DNA from 3 places in the Cellvibrio sp. KY-YJ-3 genome. Region 3 is predicted to be linked to each of the others. Evidence: predicted binding sites of a transcription regulator. Region 3 holds the regulator's gene; each other region holds the start of a gene.
What was found. The regulator sigma-54, encoded in region 3, starts transcription at its own class of promoters, with help from an activator protein. The targets are predictions, from matches to a motif close to TGGCACANNNNTTGCNNT.

Region 1 (9,855 bases), 1.7 Mb from region 3:
CGGCATGATCGACGACTCCATGGCCGGGCGCGGCAAAGGCGTCTGGACCGGCGACGACCAACAAACCGCCTGCTCCTTTTTCCTCGTCTACAACCCAGGCGGCCGCCCGCAGCAATTGGACGGCAGCCTCACCGGAAAACAAATTGGTTTTATGCGCCCCAGTGGCGACGTAGAAACCTCCGGCAGCCCAGCGGCAAACAACGTCAATCTGCTAGTAGAAACTGTCGTACTCAACTACATGGCACTGCACAACCAACAAGCCGATTTCGGTACAGTATTCCGCGGCCACGGTCTGGGCAGCGCAACCATGATGGACAGGCTTACCGCCTTCCAACCCATCGTAAACGGCACCATCGGCAATCCGCCCGCCTAAACAATTTCTCTCCCCCAGCAAGCGCTTAAGCCGGTACTCTGTACCGGCTTTTTTATGTGATGCAATTTTCCTCCTACGCAGTTCACATCATCACCATTAAGTTTGGTTTCAACATTCCTCTTGTATCGATCAATTGGCTAATATCGCGCTTGTTTACACCTATCCCAAAAAGGAGATTGTTTTATGGATACCAGTATCAACCAATTCACCCAACTATTATTTCGCCATGGCGCGATACAAACTTCGCCAGAGCATGTGGCGATGTTGAATTCGCAAGGTTTTGTGCTCTTCCAAGGCAAATTTGCCACATCCAGCTCTAATGGTTATCAAGTTCTGCTGAGCGGTTACGCAAATTATGTTTTGGACAAAGAAGAACAGAAAAAAACTGCTGGAGATCTGGATAAATTACTGACAGAGCTCAAGTCTGTCCCACGCTCACCAAATGCACGTATCTTAAAGGGCAGCATAAGTACATTCAAAATAAGCAACAATTCTTATAGGGTTGATTACAAAATAGCAAATGGACAGGTACTTGTTTACAACATACAACCAGTGGACAAGCTACAGAAACAGCGCGACAGACAAGAACAAGCTGCGCTCTACAAAGTTAAAAGAAATGAACAAGGCATATGGCAAGTCGGCGGACGCGTTGAATCGGTTAATACCCGCTACGCAGCCGTTAATGGTCAATCTAATAATCTGGCCAAAGCATCATGGCTGATGGGTAGCCATTTAGAATACGAATTCAAAAATCTGCAGGAATACACCTTATTCCATAACCCTAGCGTTGGTGGCGCAGGCGATACATGGGAATCATTCCGGGACAAAATGGGCATCACCACAAGGGTAACCAAAAAATTTGCGCAAATATTAGCGGAGACCCAAGCTGCCGGGAATGAAACTGGATGGGTTGCACACAGCCAAGGCGGTGCGATTTTCGCAGAAGGAGTACGTTATTTATTGAACAGCCAGAGCAGCTGGGCGCTTAACAAGCTTCGGCTGAACGGTATACGCAATCCGGATAAGGGTGAACTATTGAATAAACAAAGCGTTGCCTTCCATGCTAATGCTAATAACAATCTGCGCTCCAAGCCGTTGTTTTCCCGCGCAGGAATTAAAGTTCTCGCTATTCGCGCCAATGACTACGATATGGTGCCTAACTTAATCGGGATGAACACCTTAAATCCACGCAAGTTGTTAGGGTCACTGGTATATTCCAGCCATGTATTTAATGGCTCAGTAGCGCAAAGCCCTCATACCTTAATGCAAGATCAGACAGCTTGGGATGCCAACATGGACAATGGCCCCGGCAAAGGCCGGAATATAATCCAAAAGGCATTTAATAAAACCGAAAAAACAGCATCCAAGCTCGTAAAACCGCGCCCCAATTATTTACCCTAAACCTGACGAAAAGAATCATTATGCCAACTAACAGGGTCTACAAATTACTAGGAATAATTATGATGTCCGGACTGAGTCAATTATTAGGATTAACCGCCAACGCCGCACCAACAATATATCCACGGCAGGTAGATTTATCAGGCAATATTTTTCATTTTGCAATGCCTGAAAACTTTAGCAAAGATATGCCTGCGGAAAACATGGTAGAAAAACTGGATATTCAGGACTTGGAGAAATTTACCGACCCCGAATACGGAAACATTATCCGCCGCTGGTGGGACATTAAAAAACCAGGTTTTTTTGGAAAAGAAATTGGTACTGTGATGATGGACATATCGGTTCAGAGGGCTCCAGACAACAAACAAAAGCTACTTCATGATAAAAAGTTTAATCTTGCAGATCGCATGGACTTTATAACAATGATTTATGATCATTTACATCAGAGATATAATCCATTAAACATTGAAGCCAAAAAAAATTACGGCGAAGAAAATGCATATCACTTTGGAATTGGCTCATTAGTTGGCGATCAATTGCGATCACATTATCGTGACTACACCTATAATGATCAAAAATGGATAGGATACAGTGTATCAGCCCCCTTAAATCAAATAATAATTGGCTTTGTCATGCCACTCACTTCCGATGCGTATTTAGAGCTGACATTTACCTACAGCCCCAATCAAAATATTTCCTCCCATGAGTTTTTTGAGGTTGCAGACAAAACAACACAACCAATAGAAGATAGCTTACGGGTAAATTTCATTTCGAATAACCCTATTAAAAATGCCGTCGAAAAAGACTGGCTGAACACCACCAACAATGAAACCCTGGCATTACATAAAGATAAATTATTAATCCCTCTTTTTGGGCCAAACATTTATCAACGATTGGAAGAAAGCAAAAAAAAGGCACTTGAATTAAAAAAAGAGCTGGATCGTCCTTTAGAAGAATAAAACTAACCTCACCAGCAATCATCAAATGCCCAAAATTTTGGGCATTTGATAGCAACTAGCTCCTCCCCGAATACAAAAAATATGCATGGCGTAAAAATAACACTTCGAATACTTGCTTTCTTAATTCCCCTATTGTGCTCATGCAAACCAAACGCCGAGCCTATATTGAAAGAGGAAACATACGAAACAAAAACTATATTCTTCACTAGAGAAGATGACGCTTCTCCCATGGGACACTGGAAAACAAATATCGAATACCCAGTAATATTAAACAACAGCCCAACAATTAAGAAAATCAATGCTTCCATTTTACAAATGACCACAGAGTTTCAATGCGATGATCAAAATGGGGATAAACAATTTCATGCAGAAGTTACTCTGACAAATGGCAAAATTTTCAGCCTCAAGTTTTCAGACTCTTGGTACTGCCCTGGAATGCCGTATACTAAAGGTAGAACCGGCGCAATAACATACAACTTGAAAACTGGCAAAGAAATTGAAATCAATAATGAAATTGAACGCAGCATGAGTGTAGAGTTAAATAAAAAGCTTAATAGCGGCCTGACCAAAGCATTAAAAATAAAGCAAATAGAGGAGGGGTGCCCAACCGAATCAGGTTACTTCTACTTAACAAGACATGATGTGGTTTTTGTGAACAAAAGTGATGACCAAGAAACCTTGCAATGTGAAGTTGAGTTTAGGATCAACCGCGAAGAAATGAAAAAATACATCACAGAGAACTCTGCCCTTCTGTAAGCCTAGCTGCGGAAAGCATTCGCATTTGGCGACTGCTATCCACTAGCGATAAAAAGCAGAGCAGGCAAGCTACATGTAAGACTTAATTATCGCAACAACCCTACAGCCAAAGAAAATAACGCCCATGAAACAAGCACTCCAAGCAGCAACCCTAGCCTTATGTTTTTACACACTCAATGCCAGCGCCAGTATTCTCTGGCAGGGTGATTTTGAAACCGGCGATATAAGCCAGTGGAGCACACCGATTAATCCCGCAGGACATTCGGTGATTTCAGACTGCGTATTTGACGGCAAGTACGCCGGAAAAATCACACTCACCGGTGATGAATCATTTTTGTGGCACGGCAATAAAGATTTGAACCGCAGTGAATTTCACCATCGCTATACGGTAGGTGAAAACAATGAAGGCGGGACACAGGAAGGGAGCGATGCTTTTTTTGCGTTTAGTTTTTATTTGCCGAAAGAATTGAGCAAACACAAACACGAATTGGGTTATTGGGAATCCAACAAAAGCTGGCAACAAATGTTTCGCTTCAACATTCACGGCAGCGAATTGAGTTTTCAGGAAACTGCCGCAAAAAATGTGCTGTGGAAATTGCCCAAGGGCGCCGCACCCGGCCAATGGCACCGCGTCGCCTTGCATATTCACTGGTCAACAAACCCAAAACTGGGTTCAACCGAAGTCTGGGTCAACGGCAAACACATGGGCAAAAATAATTTCCAAACCCTGCCAGTAAAAGACGCCCTGATGTTTACCCAAATCGGCATTCTGCGCAGCCAGGAAAACAGCACCGAAGAAATATTAATTGATGGTGCCCTGCAAACTGACAACCTCACCGAGTTGTTGGAACGCAATCGTTATTTGATAGGCAAAACCTGCGGGCAAGTAAGGAGAGTGAATGAATAAGCGAGAAATAATGTGCGCCTACAATCAGCACGAAAGAATTAATATCACGCTTCCGGGTTTTCAAAAACAGGCATCGGCCGACATCGTCAGATTGGTATCAGAAACCGCCCAAGGCAGTCATATCGCGTATTTCAATTTGCACGCAAATACAGCGAACGAAGCAATTAATAATGAATTGGCATACTTCAAACAATTAAACCAATCGTTTGAATGGAAAACCTACGACACCGACTCGCCGTCAGATATTGGTGAACGGCTATTAGCCCATGGTTTTCAACAAGGGGAGCCCGAATCATTTATGGTGCTAGATCTGGATTCCATCCACACTGAATTTGATGAGCCGGATTACATTATTGAGGTTTCCGACCTGGCCGGAATTAAAGATGCCATAACCGTGCAGGAGCAGGTCTGGGGTGGAGACATGAGTGATAGGCTAATCCAACTGTTTAGCGCCAAGAAAAACGCGCCAGAGGGTATATCTATATACGTAATTTATGACCAAGGCGCGCCAGTAACTTCAGGTTGGATTGTCTACAACGGCACAAGCCCTTTTGCAGGTGTTTGGGGCGGCAGCACACTCAGTGCTTACCGGGGCAAGGGATATTATTCCGCGCTGTTACATAAACGCATCAACGATGCAAAGAAAAAAGGCAAACAATTCCTGACCATTGATGCGTCAGACATGAGCCGCCCGATTGTGGAGAAATATGGTTTTACCCTGATTGCGACAACAACGCCCTATTTTGCCTAACACCTTAACGCATTCAATTAACCGCAATACCGACGAATCAAATCAGTGCATTGCAATGCACTACTTTCTGCACAAAGCACAGCAATAGCGCACAGCAATCTAAATGAGCTAACCGCAATACCTCCCCGCAACTGCGTTCCACACCAAAAAAAATTGCCGCCGTAAATGGCACATGAGTTGCAAAACTACCTTCATTCATATCAAAGGTGGTGCTTATGCGATTCGTTTATCTTGCACTTGCTTTCTTTCTCTCCTCGCTCAGTGCCGGCAGTCATGCCAGCGAAACTTCCATCGCCGATTTAAGCAGCTCACTTAACAGCAGTTGGGTGGTGCTCGCAGGTGTTCTTGTGTTTTTTATGCAGGCCGGTTTTGCGCTGGTGGAAAGTGGCATGTCGCGCGCGAAAAATGCGGTGAATGTCATTATGAAAAATTACATGGATGTGTGCGTATGCAGTTTAATTTTTTGGGTACTGGGTTACGGATTGATGTTTGGTATTAATACTACCGGCTGGTTTGGCAGCAGTCATTTTTTACCGGCGGATTTAAGTGATTGGGATTGGACCTTTTTATTTTTTCAAATGATGTTTGCCGCTACCACGACAACAATCGCCAGCGGCGCCATGGCAGAGCGCGTGCATTTTCATGCGTATTTAATTGGCGCCTGTGTGATTGCCGGGTTCATCTACCCCGTATTTGGCAGCTGGGCATGGGGCAGTAATTACGAAGGCGATGGCTGGCTCAAAGCGATGGGGTTTATCGACTTTGCAGGCTCAACGGTTGTGCATTCCATGGGCGGCTGGATTGCCTTGGCGGCCGTGATAATTTTAGGGCCGCGTCTTGGGCGTTTTAGTCACAGCGGCGAAGCGCGACGCATTCCCGGCCACAACTTAACCATGGTCGCACTGGGCGGTTTTATTCTCTGGTTCGGTTGGTTTGGTTTTAACGCTGGCTCCACGGTGGCGGCCAATAGCAGCATCGGCAAAATCGCACTGAATACTCACTTGGCGGCCTGCAGCGGCGCGCTGGGCTATATGCTCATCAGCAAATTATGTAAGCAGGCGATTTTATTAACCGGTACGGTCAATGGCAGCCTCGGAGGCTTGGTGGGAATTACTGCTGGTTGCGCCACCATGGAGCCACTGTTTGCCATGCTCACCGGAGTGATCGCCGGTGTTATTAGTTTCCTCGGCCCGAAATTATTAACCAGCTGCAAAATCGACGACGTAGTGGACGCTGTGAGCGTGCATGGTTTTTGCGGCGCTTGGGGCACCTTGGCAGCGGGAATTTTTTATGCGAGCGACATGTTTGATATGAGCCGCATTACCGTACAACTTATTGGTATTGGTGTCGCCTTGGTGTGGGGCTTTGGCATTGCTTATTGCGCATATTTTTTAATTGATAAATTGGTGGGCATGCGCGCCAGCAGTTTGCATGAACAACGCGGGCTAGATTTCACCGAACACGCCGAAATTGGCTACCCGGAATTTCAGGATACCCGCGCATTGAATCAAGAGGCGTTAAACGCCCAGCGCTAACTGCGCACTAAAAACCACTCGCTAATCGCTCTCTATAAAACCGAGGCTCATGTGACACCCGAACAAAAACGCAAAGCCGTTGAAGTGGCATTAATGCCCTTTATTCACGGCCAAACGCTCGCGCAAGCGTTGGTATTGTGGGATGAAAAATATGCCCACAAACCTACCTTTGCACTGCAACATTATCTGCGTGAACTCTGTAGCGATATCGAACTCGCGCATATGCGCTCGCGAATGCTGCAAGCATTAGTCGCCGCTTTTTCATCACTGCAAGACAATCGCCAAGAACAGCATAACGCTCCCATTGCGACAGCAACCAAAAGTGCTGCCAACAAAAACCACAGTTCACCTGAACTGCAAATGTTTATGGCATTAGTAGAGCACCTGATCAACAGCGCCAAAGGTGACAACGCAACACGGGTGCGTTTGTACGTATTGGAAAATGTAGAAAAAATTCCACTGCCGCCCAACGACCGCCGCGCATTACAAAGCTGGCTCAATCAAATCGAACCCCTCACCGGCACCACCCCCACCATCCATTTAATGCAGCAGGTGATTAATCTCACTTACGTGGGTTTGTGCGAATATCTCGGGCCAATTAAAGCCGACCAACTATTGCAGCAAAGCGTAAGCGCAGTGCAACGCGCTTATCCGTTATTGAAAGTGCAAAGCTTGTTGTGAATGAGTAGCGTGGAAAATTATTCCGCATCTGGATCAGTTTTACGCCCCGCACGCGGATGCGCTTTGTCGTAAACCTTGGCGAGGTGTTGGAAGTCGAGGTGGGTGTAGATTTGGGTAGTAGAGATATTGGCGTGGCCGAGCAATTCCTGCACTAGACGTAAATCACCGCTGGACTCGAGCATATGGCTGGCGAAAGAGTGACGCAGCATATGTGGGTGGATCGGGTTATCCATACCCTGGGTGATGCTTAATTGTTGCATGCGCATTTGCACCGCGCGATGGCTGATGCGGCCGCCGCGCTGGGTGGTGAAGAGGGCGGGCTCGTTGTCTTGGGTGTATTGTCGGCGCGCGACGAGCCACTCTTTTAGTGCGGCAATTGCCATGGCGCCGACGGGCAGCAAGCGGGTTTTGCGGCCTTTACCGGTGACGGTGAGCATGGCTTCGCCCCAATCGATATCGTTCAGATTCAAACTGGTCACTTCTGCCAAACGCAAACCGGATGAATAAATTAACTCCAGCAGCGCGCGGTCGCGTTTATTAATAAAGTCATCACCTTCCACCGCCACAAATTGTGCGGTTTGATCCACGTCCATGGTTTTGGGTAACAGCTTGGGGGATTTGGGTGCACTGATGCCGTCGGCAACATTATTTTTCATCCACCCGCGACGAATACAAAATTGAAAAAAACTGCGTAGCGATGACAGCCAGCGCTGTAAACTTTTCCCGCCCAAGCCTTCCCGATGCAAATGCGCAACCGCGTTGCGCACATGGCTCATCGCTACCAGATTTAAATCCGTTAATTTTTTTTGCGCACAATAGTTGCGGAATTTTTCCAAGTCGCGCTGATAGTTTTGTTGGGTGAGCGGAGAGAATTGTTTTTCACTGCGCATGTAGGTGAGAAACGCAGCCAATTCATGCGCAAAAGGCAATGCGGGCACCGCAACAGGATTTTCAGCACTGGTAGGAGAGGAAAGCTTATGGTCAGGTGGCAGTTGCTCAGTCATGCAGTTGATCAGTCATAGTAGTTCCGGCACGCCAGCTGCGCGGGGGTATCAGCGTGGCAAATATTTAGGTAATAAACGGTTCAGAACTTCTGCAATATAACCTAAAAATAAGGTGCCCATACTAGAGCGATAATAGTTTGGATCGCGGTTGCCAATGGCAAGCAGGCCAAAGGCGCTGCCGTGCATCAGCGGCACTACCGCCACCGAGCCAATTTCACTGGCGTGATTGCCAAATACAAACTCCAATTCTTTGCTGCCCAGCGTACCGCACACCGCGCGGCTATTTTTTAACAGTGCGCCCAAATGCTCACGGGCTTCAGCAATGCTCACGACACGGGCCTGGCTGCTGGGCACTTTTTCCAGGTTGCCAAACAAAATAACGCTGGTGAAATGAATCGAGAAATCTTTATCAAAACTGTAGTGCAGCGCATCGATAATATCGCCCATGTCTTGCCCTTCTAACAGGGTGAGCACGAGGCGTTTGGTTTTATCGAATAATTTGTCGTTGTCGCGCGCATTGTCGAGCAGTTTGCTCAAGCGATGACGCATATCGATATTGCGCTCGCGCAGAATCGCTACCTGCCGTTCCACCAGCGAAATTGCCGAGCCAGATTCGTGCGGCAAGCTCAATTCGGCTAATAAATCCGGATGGTTTTCAAAAAATTCCGGATGCTCGCGCAACCAAGCTTCGATTTGTTCCGGCTCGAGAGGATCGGCAAGTGTCGGTTTATGTTCGGTCATAGCCTTTAGTTCTAGGTTATTAGATTTTTATCTGCCCATGGAAAACGGTAACCGCTGGCCCCGTCATAATTACCGGCTGACCTTCGCCCGGCCAATCAATCTGCAAACTGCCACCGGGCAAATTGACTTTTACCTGCTGATCCAGCAAGCCGCGCAAACGCCCTGCGACTACCGCGCCACAGGCGCCAGTGCCGCAGGCAAGAGTTTCCCCTACACCGCGCTCAAACACACGCAAATTAATTTCATTGCGCGACACAATTTGCATAAACCCAACATTCACGCGCGCCGGAAAACGCGCGTGGTTTTCGATCAGCGGGCCAAGCTCCGCCACCGGAGCAGTTTTTACATCGTCCACCAACAGCACGCCATGCGGATTGCCCATGGAGACGGCGGAAATGTCGTAGGTTTTACCGGCAACTTCAAACGGATAGGTCACCGCTTGCGCCTCGGCGACAAACGGGATTTGCGCAGGCTGCAAACGCGGCGCACCCATATCCACACTAACTTGTTCATCCTGCTGCACACGCAGTTCAATCAGGCCACCAGCAGTTTCTACTTTAATCACACTTTTGCCGGTGAGTTTGCGCTCACGTACAAACACCGCAAAACAGCGCGCGCCATTGCCGCAGTTTTCCACTTCGCTGCCGTCGCAATTAAAAATGCGATAGCGAAAATCCACATCGGGATTCTCGGGTGTTTCTACTAATAAAATTTGATCACAGCCCACACCAAAATTGCGGTCGGCAATGT
Region 2 (9,855 bases), 1.1 Mb from region 3:
CAGGTATCTGAATAATGAAAATCCAGCAGGGTTTTCATGCCGTTGTTTTTGGCGCGTTGTAGTGTTTTGGTGGCATCCTCCAGATTTGAGTAGGCTGTCCACTGCGGGTTATGCCAGAGGCGAACCCGGATTAAATTGGCCCCTTTGTCGGCAAATAATTTGAATGGGTCTTGCCGTTTATTCTTGTCATAGTATTTGGCTCCACAATCCTCCATTTCATTTACGTAGGAGAGGTCAGCTCCCAGATAAAATTGTTTTTCTATGCTGGCGGCGGATAGGAGTTGGCTGGCGAAACTGAGCAATGCGATGAAACAATACTTCATTGTTTTTATGCCTTTTTTGATAAGCAGGGGGCTTCGTTAAGCTGACGGTTTGTGCGGTTTGATCGATTGGTGGTTACTGAATTAAAGGATGTGTAACATAATCACGCATATAAATCATATATATAATCTAATATTAGCGTTTTACAGCGACATGTCAACACAAAGCGTTTACGTCGCTGTGAAGGGAGAGGAACAGGAGGAGAGGGGATTGCCCGTGGTTTACCCACGGGCTAATGGAGAGCTAGGCTTTGGCGACTGTGAAAGAGGATGTCTGCTCGCTTTTCAAGCCCTGAGCGGTGTAAAGCGAGGCTGTTGCGACTTTGCCGCGTATCAGGTTCAGCATGTGGTTCAGGGTCTGTTGCGAGCGGGCGATCAATTTACCGTTAATGCCATTCATGGTTTGGCATTCTTCAAAGTTGCGAACGAGTTGCTGCCAATCTTCCCGCAGGGGCATAGTGAGGGTGTTGTGTTGTAGAAATAAGTCCCAGCCTTGCGCGTTAGCGGGAAGGTTAAGGGCGCTAAGAACCTTCATGCGCTGTTTGCTATTGTGGCTGAGCTGCTCAACAAGGCTGGTTTTTTGTTCTGCGATGATGGCAAGGCGATCTTGTTTGCGCTGGGCAAGTTGTTCGCGTTCTTCCAGTAATAGCTGTTTAAGCTGTTCAATTGCAGATGAGTCCTGCGCAAGCATCTGCCGCAGTAGAGTGGTATCAAGAGACATAGCAACCTCTTTATATGGCCCTGAATGGGCGGATAGTGTCTCAATGTAAAACACTAAACAACGCAGGGGAGGCGTGTTGAGTGGTTACACCGGGTTTAGCCAAGTAAGTCGTTTTGGTTGAGCATGTTCTCCGCAATGCGTTCGGGGTTTATTTCAAAACGCCCTTCCGCGATAGCGCGGCGAATCTCCGCAACCTTTTCCAGATTGACGTCCGGGGCACTGTCGATTTTGCTTTGGAGGCGACCAAGTGTCTGCGCCTCTTGGCTCAATACCACTTGATCGCCAGGGGCCTTGGCAGTTGCAGCCTGTGGCGCCTTGGTGTCATTGGATTTCGCATCTGCGGCGGGGGTCGCGGCAGGCTTGCTGCGGGCACCCTTGGCATTGACTGAGTCAAGTGAGTTGTTGGTATTAATCATGTTTTTCCCCTTTAAGCTGCTAAGCATTAAGCCTAACGGCTGGTAATCTACAAAAGTCGCGGTTGCTATGTCGTGACATATGGAGCGCCGGTTTCTGGTTCTCCTGATATGGCTATCGGCCAAGTGCCGATTTACTTTAGCAACATTTTTAAAAACTTTATTCTTAAAAGGTCGGGTCTCATAGTGTCTGGACAAGCCCTTGGTTCAGCACAATACCAGTGACTATCCGTTCGGATGAGCTATTGCGAACTCTGATTTTCTGGCCGACGCGCCCATCTGCGAGGGCGACACCGGAGCTTAGAACCTTTATTGATCCCGCTTGAGCTTGCAAGGTAACGCTTTCACCCCGTTTTATGGCTGTGGGTGCATCAAGACTATTGGATTTAAAAGGCTCGCCTTGCCCTATGTTTCGTTTTGCTTCTTTGCCAACAATGTCTTCATCTGTCAGTGCATAACCTTGCCGGATGCTACTGATGTTGACCAAATTGTCAGCAAGATGGCTTGCGTTAAGTTGTTCGCCGCGTTGGACGGCGCGGGCAGCGACCGGAATATAGCGATAAACCATTATTTGGGCGGGTACATGCACTGACCATCCCTGAGGGCCAGGGCAGCGCGCTTGTACGCTAATGCTGCCGCCAAGGCCTGTTGGGTCTTGTAGGTTGAAGGCGAGCGCTTCTGTGCACCGCTCCAGTCTGAGCCGGCTATCCAGATTGCCTACCTTTATATCCAAGCGTTCATGTTCCACTTGTTGGTAGTGGCTCGCCAAAAAATTGGCAACATCTTGTTTTAGAGCCAGCGTCGAATAGGTCTGTGCGGTAGCAGTACTGCTGAGCAAAATAAGGAAGCTTGCGCCAAATAGAGTTTTACAGTTATTTGCAGTGGCGTAGGCGAGTTTTTGCACGAACGCCCTATTTACGGGGCCGCCCGTTAAAAAATTACTGAAGAAATTACTGCAAAAACTAGGAAGTTCCATATTTTGGCCTATCCTCAAGGGTAAGAACCGAGTGCCACTCGCGCTATTTTACTAACGACTAAAGTCTGACACTTTTTTGCCGCTAAGCTGAATACGTTGAATAAAGCAAATACTGTGCCGCTCGCGGCAGTTAGAGTAAGTGGCGTTTAGGCTGACTATTACAATCAATGAGGTAATTGCATGGCTGGGGTAATGGATAGTGTCAATCAGCGCACACAACTGGTTGGCCAAAACCGTCTTGAACTATTGCTGTTTCGCTTGGGTGGGCAGCAGTTGTACGGCATTAACGTGTTCAAGGTGAAAGAAGTGCTTCAGTGTCCGCAATTGAATGCAATTCCTGGCCGCAGTTCTGTGGTTCGTGGGGTTGCGCATATCCGCGGCGGTACCTTGCCGATTATGGATATGAACCTCGCCATTGGGCGTCGCGAATTGCCTGATATAGAAAGCTGCTTTGTCATCATCACCGAATACAACCGCACGGCCCAAGGTTTCCTTGTTCGTTCGGTTGAACGCATTGTGAATATGAACTGGGGTGATATTCATCCACCGCCAAAAGGCGCGGGTAAGGAGCATTACCTGACTGCAGTTACTCAGGTTGATGGCCAGCTGGTTGAAATTATCGATGTGGAAAAAATTCTCGCTGAAGTATCGCCTGCGCGTGAAGAAGTTAGCGCCGGTGTAATCGAAGATGGTATTGCCGACCGTGTAGTGCAAAAACACGTGTTAATCATTGATGACTCAACCATCGCGCGCAAACAAATACAGCGTGTGGTTGAGGGTATGGGCATTAAAACTACCGTTAAAAAAGATGGGGCAGAGGGCTTTAATTACCTGCTGGATTTAATTAAAGAGGGGAAAGACCCCTACGCAGAGTTGATTATGATTATCTGCGACATCGAAATGCCCGAGATGGATGGCTATACCTTTACTGCAGAAGTGCGCAATCATCCGCAACTCAAAAATTTGCATATTATTCTGCATACCTCATTGAGTGGGGTATTTAATGAGGCTATGGTGCGCAAAGTGGGTGCTGATGACTTCCTTGCCAAGTTCCACCCGGATGAACTGGCTAAACGCGTAAATGACCGGGTATTGTCGATTACCGGTGAAAGTTTGTTGCCGCCCGAACAGGCATAAGTTGTAATTGCCGTTGCAATTGTGCGGCGGCAAGCGTTTTTATTGAGAGTCTATGAGTAATAAGCCTACCCCTTTTTCCAAGCCGCTCGGTGGCGATAATCTCAACCAAGCTGAGTTTGACCAATTCCGTCAGTTTCTTGAGGATGCCTGTGGCATTTCGTTAGGGGATAACAAGCAGTATTTGGTGACCAATCGTATCCGGCGCATCTTGGAGGAGAATAAAATCGCCTCTTTTGGTGAGCTGGTAAAAAATCTAAAGCATGGATTGAACCGAAAACTGAAAGATCAGGTTATAGACTCCATGACCACCAACGAGACTTTTTGGTTTCGTGATAATTACCCCTACGACCATCTCAGAAGCACCTTATTACCCCAGTTAATGGGCGGTAATAACCGCATGTTTGGCCCGGTGCGTATTTGGTCGGCGGCCTGCTCTTCAGGTCAAGAACCTTATTCCATCAGCATGATGGTGGAAGAGTATAAACGCCAAAATATGGGTAACTTGGCGCGCCCGGTGCAAATAGTAGCAACTGATTTGTCGTCCACCGTGCTGGATCAGGCACGCAGTGGCGAGTATGACAAGCTCTCGGTAATGCGCGGTTTGTCGTCGGAGCGGCTCGATAGGTACTTCGATAATCCCACGCCGACTATGTGGAGAGTTAAACCTTTCGTAAAAGAGCGCATTGATTTTCGCTCGCTTAACTTGATGGACTCCTACGCCGGTTTGGGTAAGTTCGACATAGTGTTTTGCCGCAATGTACTGATTTACTTTAATGGCGATTTAAAACGTCAGATCCTGCAGAAAATTCACGCCTCGCTTAAACCACAAGGCATTCTATTCCTGGGCTCTTCGGAAGGGCTTGCGGGAGTGGCCGATTTGTTTGAAATGGTTCGCTGTGAGCCAGGAATTCTTTATCGCGCTATCTAATCGTTTCACCCATGACAGTTAAATGAACCATCTAACGGCCGGGCTTTTGCCCGGCTTTTTTATGTGTTGCCGGTTCCTCTTCTGCCTGCGGAAAAGCTTTGCCGCTTTGTGTTTGCCGCTTCTGTATTACACGCTTCTATAATTTAAAAAGTCTTTTAAAAACAATGTGGTATAGCTATTTTATGGGCTTGGCATAGGCATTGCTTTATCGTCACTAACAGTGGCAATAACACTTGTGGTTGCCGGCCGCGATGCTAGTACAGGCGCGATTTTTTAAGGTGAAAGCACTATGTCCATCTCCTTCGATAAAGCATTGGGTATTCATGAATCGGCATTGCGTTTCCGTTCTGAGCGCGCGGCAGTGCTGGCCAACAATCTGGCGAATGTGGATACCCCCAATTTCAAAGCCAAGGATATCGACTTCAAACAAGCCCTGAGTCAGAAGATGACTGGTAACAGCGGGTTTAATCTCGCCACTACCCAATCAGGGCATATTGATGGCAGCGCCTTTGCCACCAATGAAGCCGACACCCTGTACCGCACGCCGCAACAGCCATCCATCGACGGTAACACCGTAGAAGATCAGATTGAGCACGCGGAATACATGAAAAATGCGCTGGCATTTCAATCCAGCTTCCAGTTTTTGAATAGCAAATTTACCGGCCTGCGCAGTGCCATTCGTGGTGAGTAACCTCGATTAACCCTTAAGGCTAATGGCTGGACCCAACCGGTAAACCCTTATCTCCTGCGGGGATAACGCAAGCAAATGAACAGGTGAAGATATGGCACTCGGAAATATTTTTGATATCGCAGGTACCGGTATGAATGCGCAAAGTTTGCGCTTGAATACTACTGCCAGCAACTTGGCTAACGCGCAATCGGCAAGCTCCAGTGTCGATGAAGTGTACCGTAGCCGCCAGCCTGTTTTTGCTGCTATTCAACAGGAAGCGATGCGTGCAAGTGTCACCGAGGGTGCCTATAGCGACAACGAAGTGGATGCTGCCGCCGGTGTGCAAGTGATGGGGATTGTTGAGAGCGATGCGCCATTGCAGCGTCGTTATGAGCCGGGTCATCCCAAAGCAGATGCTGAGGGTTATGTGTTTTATCCCAATGTAAATCCGGTTGAAGAAATGGCCAATATGATTGCTGCTTCGCGTTCATTTCAAATGAATGTTGAAGTGATGAATTCAGCCAAACAAATGGTTCAACGTGTATTAACACTCGGTCAATAAGGAGCTGAATCATGTCGGTATCCGGTGCAGCAGCAACAAGTAGTGTGACTGATAACCTCAGCATCACCAAAAAACAAAGCACAAACACAACTACCAATGAGTTGGGGCAGGCGGCGTTTTTGGAATTGATGATCACGCAAATGAATAATCAAAATCCACTGAGCCCGCAAGACAACACCGAGTTTGTTGCGCAATTGGCCCAATTTAGTTCAGTGGAAGGGCTGGAGCGTTTGAATAAAAGTTTTAACAGTTTTATGTCGAATAATGCACTGCAGGCTTCTTCTCTTGTGGGGCGCAGTGTGAGTGTGGAATCTGATAAAAGCACTTTGGTTACCGGTGGAATAGTGGCGGGCAGCACAGAGCTCACTTATCCAGCAAAAGACATGACCATGAGAATTTACGATAGTGCCGGTGCATTGGTGCAAACAATTCCGATTGGCGAAGTCCCTGCCGGTGAGACGGTTTTCCGTTGGGATGGGCAGAACCTGGAAGTGAATGGAAAGTTATTGGATTGGGAGGCGGGCGATGATGCCGCCACCACCGGTCAATACAAATTTGAAGTGACTGCTAGTCAAAATGGTAAGGCGGAAACATTAAATACATCGCTCAGTGCGAACGTAAATAGTGTGACTATCGGTGAGAATGGCAAGTTGATTCTGAACCTTGCCGGTATTGGTGCAGTAGAGGCCGATCAAGTAAAACAATTTAACTAAAAGTTTTTGATGTGAGCCAAACACTTGGCACAGTATCAAAAATTAATTAACCCCGGGCGAGGTGTACCATGTCTTTTAATACAGCATTAAGCGGAATTCGCGCAGCTAATACCGATTTGCAGGTGACCGGCAATAATATTGCCAACGCCAGTACCGTTGGTTTTAAATCCTCGCGCGCTGAATTTGGTGACGTGTACACCAGTACGCTATTGGGGGGTGGTTCCAACACGGCAGGCAGTGGTGTAACCATTCAAAATATTCGCCAGCAATTTACCCAAGGCAATTTAAAATTCACCCAAAATGAATTGGATTTATCAGTAAATGGCGAAGGTTTTTTTGTCGTTGAAAAAAATGGTGAGCGTCTCTACACCCGCGCGGGTACTTTTGGTTTGGATAAAGACGGTTATATCGTTAACGGTACCGGTTCGCTATTGCAAGGTTTTGCTGCCGATGCAGATGGCAATGTGAGCGGCGTACTGGGCGACTTGCGGGTTGATGTGAGTTCACAGGCTCCGCGTCAAACCACTGGTGTGAACGCCTCTTTTAATTTGGATGCCAATGAAACCGTATTGGAAACAACTGGCCAGCGTTTTGCCACCAATGGCACCGGGGTCAATGAAGCCCAGACTGGCGCTAAAACTGCGACCACAACCGTGTTGAATTTGGGCGCAATTGCAACGCCGATTACTTTTTCGGGAACCAATACTACTGCATTTACTATTTCCCGCACCGACCCAATTACATTGGCGACTGACGATGTGGATTTGGTATTGAATTCCGGTTCTGCGTCGTCACCTGCGGCTTTAGCTAACTTGATCAACTCGGCAAACTTTGATTCCGCAAACCCTGTGAATGTGGAAGCATTTGCTGACCCTGTTACCGGTCAAATTGGTTTTCGCGACCTCGCAACTGGCGTTGCCTCTACCGTTGCTGTGACTATTGATGCGGCCAACTCCGATGCAAACGCATTAACGACGGCTATCAATGGCGTGAGCACGGCGGCCGGTACTCCGCACCCGACTGCACATACTGCTGGTATTCCCGAAGTTACCAACAACTATGGCTCTCATACTTTGGTAATTCGTGGTCCTAACGGTACAGATGTCACTTACATCAGCGAATACGGTGCCAGTGCCGATGAAACCGCTTCTGAGTTGAATTCACTTGCCGGTGTATCGGCAACAGCAAGTACCGAAGCGACACTCTTGGCCTCGACCTTCAGCAACAATGGCTCCTTCCGTATTAATGGTGTGAATTTGACCTCCACCGGTTTACCGGATATGACTGCGCTGCGTGATGAAATTAATGCCCTTAGTTCGTCAACGCTTTTTGGTATCAGTGCGAGCATTGATGATGCCGGTAATTTGCTGGTTGAGTCGGCCACGGGTCGGGATCTTGAATTTACGTTTGATACCGCTGGCGGCAATGCTGAAATCCAGGGCAGCCAAGGTATACCGCAAGTCGTTAACGATGCGGTCAATGGGGTGAAAATTGGCGGGGAGGTCACCATCACCTTGCAAGAAGGTTACTCCATTGTTAGCAGTGAGCCGACTGTGCCAGTGTTTGGTGGCAGCTTGTTTGGTTCAACCAATGTGCCTAACTTTTTCACCGATATACCGATTAATGCTTTTAATCCGATCGATCAAAAAACCTTTAACCATGCAACAAATACTGTGGTTTACGACAGCTTGGGTAATTCGCATGTGATGCGTCAGTATTTTGTAAAAGAACCCTATGATCCTGCTGACCCCACTACATCACCCAACCACTGGACTATGTATGTACAAATTGATGGCCAGAACGTAGGTGACCCCGATCCAACTTTACCGTCACCACAGAATACCCAGCCAACTATGGCGTCGTTTAACATTCATTTCACTCCGGACGGTAATATCGACCCGTTCAGAACCGATGCAATGCTTATCTCCAACTGGACTCCAATTGGGGAGGATGGCCAACCACTTGGTGGTCTTGGGCCTTTGAACGTATTGCAAGGCGGAACTATCCCAGTGGCTGAGCCGCCAGCAAGCTCGAATTTTCAAATCGATTTGTCAGGCTCGACTCAATTTGGCAGCGTATTTGCGGTGGAGGAATTGGATCAAAACGGTTACGCCACTGGTCGTTTGGCGGGGCTGGATATCAGCAATACCGGGATTGTGTTCGCGCGCTTCACTAACGGTGAAGCCCAGGTCTTGGGGCAGGTTGCACTGGCGAACTTCAGTAGCGTAGAGGGCTTGAAGCCAGTGGGTGACACCATGTGGGCACAAACCTTTGAAACTGGTGAGGCGATTATTGGTGCGCCGGGTTCTGCGCAGTTGGGGAATATCACCGCTGGTGCAGTGGAGGAATCCAACGTGGACTTGTCAGAGCAATTGGTGAATTTGATTATCGCCCAGCGTAACTATCAGGCGAACGCAAAAACCATTGAAACGGCCAATGCGACCACCCAAACCATTATCAACCTGAGATAACCCTAACCCTTTACAATCAGCCACACCCCGGCGGCAAAGAGCGGAAGTTCTTTGCCGCTTCTTTTGTGGCAAGTTTTTTTTCCGCTGTTTTACAGCTCCGTATTTCTGTGTTTTTCCCTTTCATATCAAAGGCTTGCTAAGTATCACCAACTTGGCACCGCTCTTGCAAAACTCCTGATAACAACAAAACCGCCAAAAAACCAACGTTTGGTTTTTGGCCGTGAATTCAGGAGTAACCTGTGGACAGAGCCCTTTTTATCGCCATGACTGGTGCCAAGCACAACATGCTGGCCCAGGCTAATCGCGCCAATAATCTGGCAAACGTCAGCACCACCGGTTTTCGTGCGGATTTCGAACAGTCGCGCAGTATGGGTGTGTATTACGGTGATGGTCATCCCACGCGCGCCTATGCCATGACGGAATCCCCCCGTGCGGATTTCACCTCTGGCCCCATGATCGAAACCAATAACCCACTGGATGCCGCGATTCAAGGCGATGGTTTTTTTGCCGTGCAGGCCCCCGATGGTACCGAAGCCTATACCCGCGCCGGTAATTTTGCGGTGGACGCAGCGGGCGTATTGCGCACCGCAAATGGTTTGACGGTATTGGGCGATGGGGGCCCCATCAATATTCCTGAAAATGAAAAAGTACAAATAGGCGCAGATGGCACGATTTCGATTGTTGGCCAAGGGCAAGGCCCGGAAGCCATGGTGGAAGTAGGGCGCATTCGTTTGGTGAATCCCGATATTCAACAACTGGAAAAAGGCGATGACGGTTTGTTTCGTCAGCGCGATGGTTTAAATGCTTTACCTGCGGCAGAAGTGACGCTGCGCAGCGGCATGCTCGAAGGCAGTAACGTCAATGCAATTGATGAATTCACCCAAATCATGAGCTTGGCGCGCCAGTACGAAATGCAAGTGAAATTAATGAAAACCGCCGATGAA
Region 3 (9,855 bases):
CAGCTTGTGATCTTATAATGCAAGCACAAAATACCTTTGATACCGCCTTAAATACCTACCTCACTGGAAGCACTCACTAAATTATGGCCCTATTACAGCGCATCCAGCGATTACACCAGCATATTCCGGGGCCCTGGCTAGTCGCCTTTGCCTTGGTGGTGGTGTTTTTTGCCTTTTCACTCAGGCACAAAGACGACATTCAACCTGGCCAATATGAGTCCAGCGGTTTTCCCCAGTACTACATGAAATCCGTGGAGACACGCGAATACAGTCCAGAGGGAACACTTCGCTATCAACTAACGACACCACAAGTAACCCATTATCAAATCAGCGCAGACGGCCCTTCGGAGCGCGATTACACATTCTTTGAACAACCCTCCATGGCTTTTTACGACAAAGACGCTACTGCGCCCTGGCTAGTTAATGCGCGCGAAGGCAAAAGCCAACTCAATGGTGAATTCATCAGGCTGCAGGATGATGTCGTGATTCAACAGCAAACCAACTCCAATGGTGTTGTACGTATCACCACCAGCCTACTGGACCTATTCCCAAAGACACAATTCGCGCGCACCGACAAAGCTGTTAAGATGCGCAGCGCAAAAGGCCAGATGTCGGCCCAAGGCATGGAAGCAGACTTCGCCAATAGTCAGCTTCAGTTAAAGTCCCAAGTTAAGGCCGCTTATGAACCGCGCTAAATCACTGCTTAAAATACTTCCCCTGCTCGCGGGCTTATGCTGTTCGGTGACAGCTTGGGCGTTACCAAGCGACAAAAATGAAACTATCCGCGGCTCCGCTGACAACCTGACCGTTGATCAAAAAAACGGGGTGGCAACTTACACAGGCTCGGTTGAGATCCGCCAAGGCTCACTCATTATCAATGCCGACTCAATCATCATCCACACCAACAATGAAGGTGGCGTGGAAAAAATGATCGCCACTGGCAGCCCTGCGAAATTCCAGCAACAGCCGGAAGCAGAACAAGGGGTAGTCACCGCATCCGCCAAACAAATTACCTACACCCCCAACAACGAGCATTTACTACTCATTGAAGATGCTTCCGTTGAGCAAAATGGTGCCGTCATGAGTGGCCCACATATCGATTACGATCTGGTCAAAGAAGTGATGAAGGCAGAAGGCAACAACACTGGCGAAGGACAACGAATAGAGATAGTCATTCCCCCTAAATCCGCGAAACCAGAAGACCTACAGGCCCCCTCATCCACAGCCAATAGCAACTGATTCCTATGCCTAGTTTGCACGCGCGACACCTCGCCAAGAGCTACAAAAAACGTAAAGTGGTTATCGATGTCTCTATCACAGTAGAGAGCGGCCATATTGTTGGGCTCCTGGGCCCTAATGGCGCCGGAAAAACCACCTGTTTTTATATGATCGCCGGTTTAGTACCGGCAGATAATGGCAGCGTATTAATTGATGATCGCGATATCACCCAACTGCCAATTCATGGACGCGCACGTGCCGGTATTGGTTATTTGCCACAAGAAGCATCCATTTTCCGCAAACTTACCGTCGCCGATAACATTATGGCGATCCTTGAGACTCGCAAAGACCTGGATCGGGAAGCACGCGCAGAAAAACTGGAAGCACTGCTGAACGAATTTCACATCACCCATATTCGCGACAGCCTTGGCATGGCACTCTCAGGTGGTGAGCGGCGCCGGGTAGAAATCGCCCGCGCACTGGCGACAGACCCTAAATTTATCCTGCTCGATGAACCCTTTGCGGGTGTTGACCCGATTTCGGTTAACGACATCAAAGAAATAGTCCGTCACCTCAAAGATCGCGGGATTGGCGTTCTTATTACCGACCACAATGTACGCGAGACCTTGGACATCTGCGAGACGGCCTATATCGTAAGCGAAGGGCACATTATTGCCGAAGGTGATGCCGATACAGTGTTGAGTAACAGCAAAGTCCGCGAAGTCTATCTGGGCGAACACTTTCGCCTGTGAGTTCAACAAACGCCTTAACCACCCGACAAACAACTTGACAAGTAATATTATTTGGCTACTAGGCATAAAGCTTGCTTAAGTATGTTGCTTGAAGCGCAAACCCTGACTAAACTCCACCTAACAGATGTTTTCCATCCCGCGTTAAATAAGGGTTTGTTGCTACAACAATGAAACAATCTCTCCAGCTTAAACTCGGCCAACAGCTGACAATGACTCCCCAACTGCAACAGGCGATACGTCTTTTGCAGCTCTCCACGCTGGATCTTCAACAGGAAATCCAGGAGGCACTCGAATCCAATCCCATGCTGGAAGTTGAGGAAGGTTTTGACTCAGCAACTACCAGCAGCGATTATGAAGGCAGTGCGGACGATAAGATTGATTACACCCGCCAACAGGAAATTGCTGCAGAATCCGGCACCGACAATAGCGCCGACTTCAGTGCCAGCGACAATTTCTCGTCATCAACCGCTGATAACTTCAACGAACCTGGCTACGGCGAATCTGAAAGTTTTGGCGAGGGCGAAAGCTTTAGCGATGGGGAATCCTTTGGTGATAGCGATGTCTATGGTGAAGGCGATAGTTTCAGCGCCGACAGCGGTGACTGGAGCGACTCGATTCCCAGCGATTTACCGGTAGATACCAGCTGGGACGATGTTTACCAAACCTCATCAACCGGCAGCTCCAGCAACTACGATAATGAAGACAATGATTTTGAAAGTCGTCGCGCTGTTACCGACTCACTCTATGATCATTTGATGTGGCAACTCAATTTAACGCCCATGTCAGATCGCGACCGGGTGTTAGCGATGGCAATTATCGACGCGGTTGAACCCAGCGGCATGCTGTCTATTACCATCGAAGAAATATTCGAAGGAATGCGTGGCGATTTTGAAGAGCTGGAACTGGATGAAGTTGTTGCAGTTCAACACCGGCTGCAGCAGTTTGATCCCTGCGGTGTGTGCAGCCAAAACTTATCTGAATGTTTATTGGTGCAGTTACAACAGTTTGACCCCAAAACACCCTTTTTGGATTCGGCAAAATTAATCGCCAAACTTTACTTGCCTATATTGGGTAGTCGCGACTACCGTCAGTTAATGCGCCGCACCAAACTGAAAGAGGCCGAGTTGAGCCAGGCCATCACCCTGATCCAAAGCCTAAACCCTCGCCCAGGCGATATTATTGCCAGTGGTGACACGGAATATGTAGTACCGGATGTGTTCGTTGAAAAGCGCGATGGCCGCTGGATTGTTGAATTAAACCCGGAAATTGCACCGCGCCTGCGTATCAATTCCAATTATGCCTCCATGGTAAAGCGCGCGGACTCGAGCAGCGACAACACATTTCTCAAGGATAATTTGCAAGAAGCCCGCTGGTTCCTGAAAAGTTTACAGAGCCGCAATGAGACTCTGCTTAAAGTAGCCAGTTGTATTGTGGAAAAACAACGCGGGTTTCTCGATTACGGCCCCGAAGCCATGAAGCCGCTGGTGCTGCACGATATCGCTGAAATTGTTGAGATGCATGAATCCACTATTTCGCGGGTAACCACCCAGAAATATATGCACACACCGCAGGGTATCTTCGAACTGAAATACTTTTTCTCCAGCCATGTTAGTACCGATAGCGGCGGCGAGTGCTCTTCAACAGCGATTCGCGCAATTATTAAAAAGTTGGTGAGTGCGGAAAACCCCAAAAAACCGTTGAGCGATAGCAAAATCACCGACCTGCTCGCGGAACAGGGAATTCAGGTAGCGCGTCGTACCATTGCAAAATATCGCGAGTCGCTGAATATTCCACCCTCTAATGAGCGGAAAACCATTTAATTATCATTAACCGGTTATAAATACGAAATTCGGAAGAAAATCACGGACGAGCTGTTAGGTTGTGCTGATCACAACCATTTTGTTTCTATCGAGAGGAAGTATCTATGCAAATAAATATCAGTGGTCATCATTTGGAAGTTACCGATTCGCTGAAAGACTATGTCAGCAGCAAAATTGAGCGCCTGAGCCACCACCACGATCGCATTACCAGTACTCACGTCATCCTCTCCGTCGATAAGTTGATTCAAAAAGCAGAAGCAACCATCCATGTCAGCGGCAAAGATTTGTTTGCGGATGCCACTCACGAAGATCTGTACGCAGCAATTGATTCATTGGCCGATAAGCTGGACCGCCAATTAATCAAGCACAAAGAAAAGATGCGTAGTCATCGCTAACCCACCCTGGAGGCAGCGAGATCATCTCCGCTCACTGCCTCAACAATTGAGAGATTCCTGGTAATCACCTCCTACCATGCAAATTCAAAATCTTATTAGCCCCGGCCGAACCTTGTGTGCCGTTGAAGGCGGCAGCAAAAAACGTGCTCTGGAACTACTGGCCAACGCCATCGCACAGGATGTTCCTGGCATTGATGCCGATGAGTTATTTCGCCGTTTGATTGGTCGCGAGCGACTTGGCTCAACCGGTATAGGACACGGCATTGCCATTCCGCATTGCAGGGTTGAAAACTGCAGCGGCACGATCGGTGCACTCCTGACATTGGCTGACCCGATTGACTTTGATGCCATAGATTCCCAGCCTGTGGACATTCTCTTCGCCATGTTAGTGCCCGAAGATGCTCATGATGAGCATCTACAAACACTGGCCGCTCTGGCTGGGGCGCTGAATAATGCTGACTATCGCCAGCGTTTGCGTGCTGCCGATAGCGATGCCGCACTTTATCAGGTCGCTATAGCGCCTTAGCAGGTCAATACCATGCACCTCGTGATTGTAAGCGGGCTTTCAGGCTCAGGAAAAAGTACCGCCCTGCATGTCCTTGAAGATGTAGGCTTTAACTGCATCGACAATCTACCAGTCAGCCTGCTACCCGCGCTGGTTGCACAAATACAAATTCATAAAGATGACCAACAGCGTTTTGCAATCGGCATTGATGTGCGCAACGCCTGGCAGGATCTGAATATATTCCCGCAGATGATAAGTACACTGAAAGAAGCGCACCTGCCATTTCAAACCCTGTTTCTGGATTCTCAACCTGCCGTACTTATCCAACGTTTTAGCGAAACCAGGCGCAAGCATCCGCTGTCGGATAAACACACCAGCCTTGAGGAATCCATCGCCGCAGAGCAGCAGCTGCTTGAACCTATTCGCGATTGTGCCGATCAGGTCATAGATACCAGTCATTTAAATTTGCACGAATTGCGCGACTTGGTAAAAGAACGTGTTGTAGGCCGCAGCGAATCGACGATGGCGATTTTGTTTGAATCCTTTGGCTTCAAACATGGTATTCCGGTAAACGCCGATCTGGTATTTGACGCACGTTGCCTTCCCAACCCCCACTGGAAACCTAACCTGCGCCCGCTTACTGGCAAAGATCAGGATGTAATCGAATTTTTGGAGGAACAGATTACCGTCAAAGAGATGTACGACGACATCGAGCACTATTTGGCACGCTGGCTGCCGCGCTATCAGGCGAACAATCGTAGTTACATCACCATTGCAGTGGGATGTACGGGTGGCCAGCATAGGTCTGTTTACCTGGCAGAAAAGCTACAACGCTATTTTGACCAGAGTTTTAGTGATGTTCAGGTTCGACATCGCGATATCAATAAACACAAAAAACATTAAATCATGGCAATTGAAACTCTCGACATCATTAATAAACGCGGACTGCATGCACGCGCTGCCGCGAAACTTGCCACCTTAGCCAACCAGTTTCAGGCTAATGTGCAAGCGCGGGTGAGTGACGGCGTATGGGCCGATGCCAAAAGTGTTATGTCATTAATGCTTCTTGCCGCCAGCTGTGGCAGCCGCCTGGAAGTGAGCACAGAAGGTGATGATGCCGAGGCGGCAATGACTGCCATCCGTGCACTCATTGCTGATCGCTTTGAAGAAGGCGAATAAATACTCTATTGTTAATCTAAAGCGGTTGTTACTACCGCTTGAGTGCACTAAGCTGCGCGACCTTTTACACCGTTTCCCTTGTTATCGGCAATCGATTGGCAGATAAATCTGCACACCAGCCGCTACTCACCCGATCAATACAGATATTTTTATGGTTTATAACTACGACGACATCAATCCCGATGACTACATCCTCAGCAAATCGCAAGTGAAACGCGATATGCATGCACTGCAAGCGCTGGGTGAAAGTCTCATTGATATGAACGAAAAGCAGCTCGCCAGTATTCCCCTGAGCGACACAATGCTGGATGCAATTTACATTGCGCGCAAACTCCCCCCTAAAGAAGCACGTCGTCGCCAGATTCAATACATTGGCCGTTTGATGCGCGAGGGCAATCACGAGGAGATCAAAGCAGCGGTTGATAAAATGCAAAACCGCAGCGATCAATACGTGCATCGCCAACACCAGATCGAACGCTACCGAGACTTGCTGATTGAAGGTGACAAACAGATATTCCAGACACTGGTAACATCCTGCCCAGGTCTTGATGTACAACATTTACGCCAACTGGTTCGCGCTGCGCAAAAGGAGCGAGAGGAGAACAAACCGCCAGCCAATGCACGCAAACTGTTCGGTTTCATTCGCGATCAACTCGCTGCACAAGACTGAGACTGCCCATAATGAAAAAGCCCGGACATGATCCGGGCTTTTTCATTATGGCAATTGGAATTACATCAGGGCGCATTGGCCGCATCAATCGCGTCATTCACCTCTGTTGGCGACAAAATCTTAGGGCCGGCTGGCGGTGGTGTTGTGAAGGTATCACTGCTGTTGATCAGCTTGCTGCTGTCTATACCTGCCCCGCTACCCAAAGCATCGGCCACCGCTTTTTTCAGCACAATAATGGCGATGCGGCGGTTAATGGGTTCATTCGGGCGATCCACCAGAAAGGGAGCGGCTGAGCCCATACCCTGAACGGTGGCTACTTTTTCTTCTGGATAAGATCCCTGCAACAACGCGCGGCGCGCGGCATTGGCGCGATCAGCAGATAACTCCCAATTAGTGTAGGTAGCTCCAACACCGTAAGGTGTTGAATCTGTATGGCCAGTGATGCTGATTTTGTTTTGCACTTTATTGAGGATAGGTGCAAGGGCGTTCAACACATCCACCGAATAAGGTTTGAGGTTGGCACTTCCCACATCGAACATCGGCCGCTGATCCTTATCGACGATCTGGATGCGTAAACCCAACGCGGTAAAATCGATGAGGATCTGATCCTTAATTTGTTGGAACACCGAATCGAGCGCGTTAATCTCCGTCTCCAGTTGTTTTTTTAGCTCTTCCAGCTGCTCATTTTCAATGCGCTCCATTTCCTTTTTAAGCTGCTCTTCATTCACATCCTGCGCGGGAGCCTCTTGGGCTTCAGTAGGGGTAGAAGGTTGCACGGGCTGGTCCAAGCTGATCAAACCAGGGTTAGCACCGCCCTCGCCCACCACATAGGGGCTACCCGGATCCACAAAATAACCAGAAATGGCCTTTTTTTCCTCTGGTGTAGTACTACCCAATAGCCACATCAACAAAAAAAACGCCATCATCGCCGTCATAAAGTCGGCGAGCGCAACCTTCCATGAACCACCATGATGACCATGGCCATGGCCCTTTTTCTTTTTGATGATGATGGGTTGCTGAGCTGAATTCTTTTCCATAAAAAATCGACCTTACTTCTTGCTGGCGCGATATTGCTCTTCCAGCTCTTTAAAGCTGGGGCGAACACTGTGGAAAAGAACCTTACGACCAAACTCGACCGCGACCTGCGGTGGTACTCCGTTCATGGAAGCAACCAGTACCGCTTTTACACATTCGTAGGAACGGCTCTCGTCGCGTACCTTGCCCTGTAAATAACTCGCAAATGGTGCGATGAAACCGTAGGCAAACAAAATACCGAGCAATGTCCCCACCAGAGCCGCCGCTACAGCAGCGCCAATTTCCGCTGGTGGCCCACCAATTTTACCCATAGTAATAATTACCCCGAGCACGGCCGCGACAATCCCAAAACCGGGCAAACCATCTGCCGCATTCTGAATGGCACCAGGCACTACAGAGGCTTCCTGATGATGACCATCAAGCTCCTGCTCCATGAGTGACTCCAGTTCATGGGGCGCCATATTGCCTGCCACCATAATGCGCAGGTAATCGCAGATGAATTCAACGATATGGTGATCTTTCAAAATAGAAGGGTAATTAGCAAAAATAGGACTGGAGTCGGGCTCTTCGATATCACCCTCAATGGCCATCAAACCTTCACGTCGAGTTTTGTTGAGGATGTCATAGAGCAGCGTCAGCAGCTCCAGGTAAAACACCTTGTTGAATTTGGAGGGCGTCATCAATGAGCCGCCGGATTTGATAACCCCCATAGTCACCGACAGCGGATTACCAATAATCATTGCCCCGAAAGATGCTCCGCAGATAATCAATACCTCGATGGGCGACATCAGCGCCATTGGGTTACCGCCATGGACAACAAAGCCACCGATAACACAACCGAGGACAACAATAATGCCCAAAATGATATTCACGCAAAAACCCCCAATCCAAAAACAGGTTTGCCCCGAAGAGATAAGCAACCCGTGAAATAACAAAACAATTCAGGCGACAAGCTTAACAGTACCGTTTGAGTATAGGCAGCTTGAATTGAGGATCAAGACAAGAACAGGATTTAATCCATAACAGACGACGGCAACACAGCAATTACCCCTGATTCAGATAAAGCATCGTAGAATATCGGCACCGTTTTAATTTACTCGAGTATCAACCTATGAAAATTGAAGATCTCAGCCCCGCCATGCGGGAAAAATTGGAAGCCGCCGCCTTTCGTCGCTTGGTTGCACACTTGGATAGTCGCAAAGATGCGCAAAATATCGACTTGATGAACCTCGCCGGGTTTTGCCGCAATTGCTTAAGCAAATGGTATGTAGCCGCCGGAGCAGAACAACAGCTTGAACTCGATTATGAAGATGCGCGCACACACATTTATGGTATGCCCTACAGTGAATGGAAAACACAATTTCAAACGGAAGCTTCGCCGGAACAACAGGCAAAATTTGCGCAGGAAATGAACAAAAAAGATTAGCCAACACAAATATCGAGACAATAAAAAGCCGTTGCAACTGCAACGGCTTTTAGCAGACCCCATAAGCAGTGGGGCGATTAATTGCAGGGATTATTTCAATTGATACGCTGTCACCGTATTTTTGAAAAAATTGGGCACAAACAGCTGCTGGGTATTGGGGTCGTAACCGATGTCCGCCGTATTGATTTTTTGTTCGCGTGAATCGATCAACAATTCAAGACGACCATCGCTGTGAACGTAATACACCAAGCCCACCCAGCAAGACACAATAAACTCACCGCGCTCAATCATTTCTATACCGTCAATTCCTGACTCAAACCCTTTGGCAATCACCGCACGATTTTTGTCTGCATCAACCAATATTAACTCTTGGCCAGCGCCTACCACCAGGGTAGAACCTAAGGCTTTCAGGCCATTGGCGCTGCTGACCTTATCCAAATAGAGTTCGATTTTACCATCCAGATAGCGGTGGACTTTATTCGTGCGCGTGTCAGATACAAACACCACACCGGAAGAATTTACCGTCACATCATTTAAAAAAACTGAATCGGCAACAGGAATTTTTTTGATAACTTTCTGTTTTTTGATATCAATAATGACCAGTTCGGTAATATCGGCCACATAGAGGTAATTCTCGTGCAGCGCCATACCTTTGGGCGCGTTGAGCCCGCTAATCCAGTTTTTATCGATTACTTTGCCATCGGTGGCTAATTTTGTGATGCCACCTTTGCCGTCAGCCACATTACCCTGCCCGTCAATCAATGCTACAAACAGGTAGGGCGCCTTTTTGTCGGCCACATAAAGCACTGACTCGGGCGTGGGTAAATCGATCGTTTGCCACAGTGATTCCAATTG

Region 1: D0B88_RS05780 (ammonium transporter) is a predicted target of sigma-54. The motif match lies at 5,311-5,328, and genes of this name have one in related genera.
Region 2: flgB (flagellar basal body rod protein FlgB) is a predicted target of sigma-54. The motif match lies at 4,685-4,702, and genes of this name have one in related genera.

What each region holds. Positions count from the first base shown of each region.
Region 1 covers NZ_CP031727.1:1,373,511-1,383,365, reverse strand. The annotation lists gene D0B88_RS05810 (general secretion pathway protein GspF) at 1-373, shown strand, start outside; gene D0B88_RS05805 (hypothetical protein) at 557-1,774, shown strand; gene D0B88_RS05800 (hypothetical protein) at 1,834-2,730, shown strand; gene D0B88_RS05795 (hypothetical protein) at 2,896-3,486, shown strand; gene D0B88_RS05790 (polysaccharide lyase) at 3,611-4,393, shown strand; gene D0B88_RS05785 (GNAT family N-acetyltransferase) at 4,386-5,144, shown strand; gene D0B88_RS05780 (ammonium transporter) at 5,360-6,679, shown strand; gene D0B88_RS05775 (hypothetical protein) at 6,731-7,360, shown strand; gene xerC (tyrosine recombinase XerC) at 7,378-8,364, opposite strand; gene D0B88_RS05765 (DUF484 family protein) at 8,413-9,105, opposite strand; gene dapF (diaminopimelate epimerase) at 9,125-9,855, opposite strand, start outside.
Region 2 covers NZ_CP031727.1:3,048,319-3,058,173, forward strand. The annotation lists gene D0B88_RS12870 (arabinogalactan endo-1,4-beta-galactosidase) at 1-323, opposite strand, end outside; gene D0B88_RS12875 (flagella synthesis protein FlgN) at 565-1,041, opposite strand; gene flgM (flagellar biosynthesis anti-sigma factor FlgM) at 1,137-1,457, opposite strand; gene flgA (flagellar basal body P-ring formation chaperone FlgA) at 1,636-2,430, opposite strand; gene D0B88_RS12890 (chemotaxis protein CheV) at 2,611-3,567, shown strand; gene D0B88_RS12895 (protein-glutamate O-methyltransferase CheR) at 3,620-4,495, shown strand; gene flgB (flagellar basal body rod protein FlgB) at 4,785-5,186, shown strand; gene flgC (flagellar basal body rod protein FlgC) at 5,278-5,727, shown strand; gene D0B88_RS12910 (flagellar hook assembly protein FlgD) at 5,739-6,440, shown strand; gene D0B88_RS12915 (flagellar hook-basal body complex protein) at 6,509-8,911, shown strand; gene flgF (flagellar basal-body rod protein FlgF) at 9,151-9,855, shown strand, end outside.
Region 3 covers NZ_CP031727.1:4,123,030-4,132,884, forward strand. The annotation lists gene D0B88_RS17485 (HAD family hydrolase) at 1-80, shown strand, start outside; gene lptC (LPS export ABC transporter periplasmic protein LptC) at 84-695, shown strand; gene lptA (lipopolysaccharide transport periplasmic protein LptA) at 682-1,239, shown strand; gene lptB (LPS export ABC transporter ATP-binding protein) at 1,245-1,970, shown strand; gene D0B88_RS17505 (RNA polymerase factor sigma-54) at 2,138-3,790, shown strand; gene hpf (ribosome hibernation-promoting factor, HPF/YfiA family) at 3,895-4,185, shown strand; gene ptsN (PTS IIA-like nitrogen regulatory protein PtsN) at 4,262-4,711, shown strand; gene rapZ (RNase adapter RapZ) at 4,724-5,593, shown strand; gene D0B88_RS17525 (HPr family phosphocarrier protein) at 5,597-5,869, shown strand; gene yjgA (ribosome biogenesis factor YjgA) at 6,021-6,539, shown strand; gene motB (flagellar motor protein MotB) at 6,605-7,576, opposite strand; gene motA (flagellar motor stator protein MotA) at 7,589-8,446, opposite strand; gene D0B88_RS17545 (DUF1244 domain-containing protein) at 8,686-9,000, shown strand; gene D0B88_RS17550 (GTP-binding protein) at 9,091-9,855, opposite strand, start outside.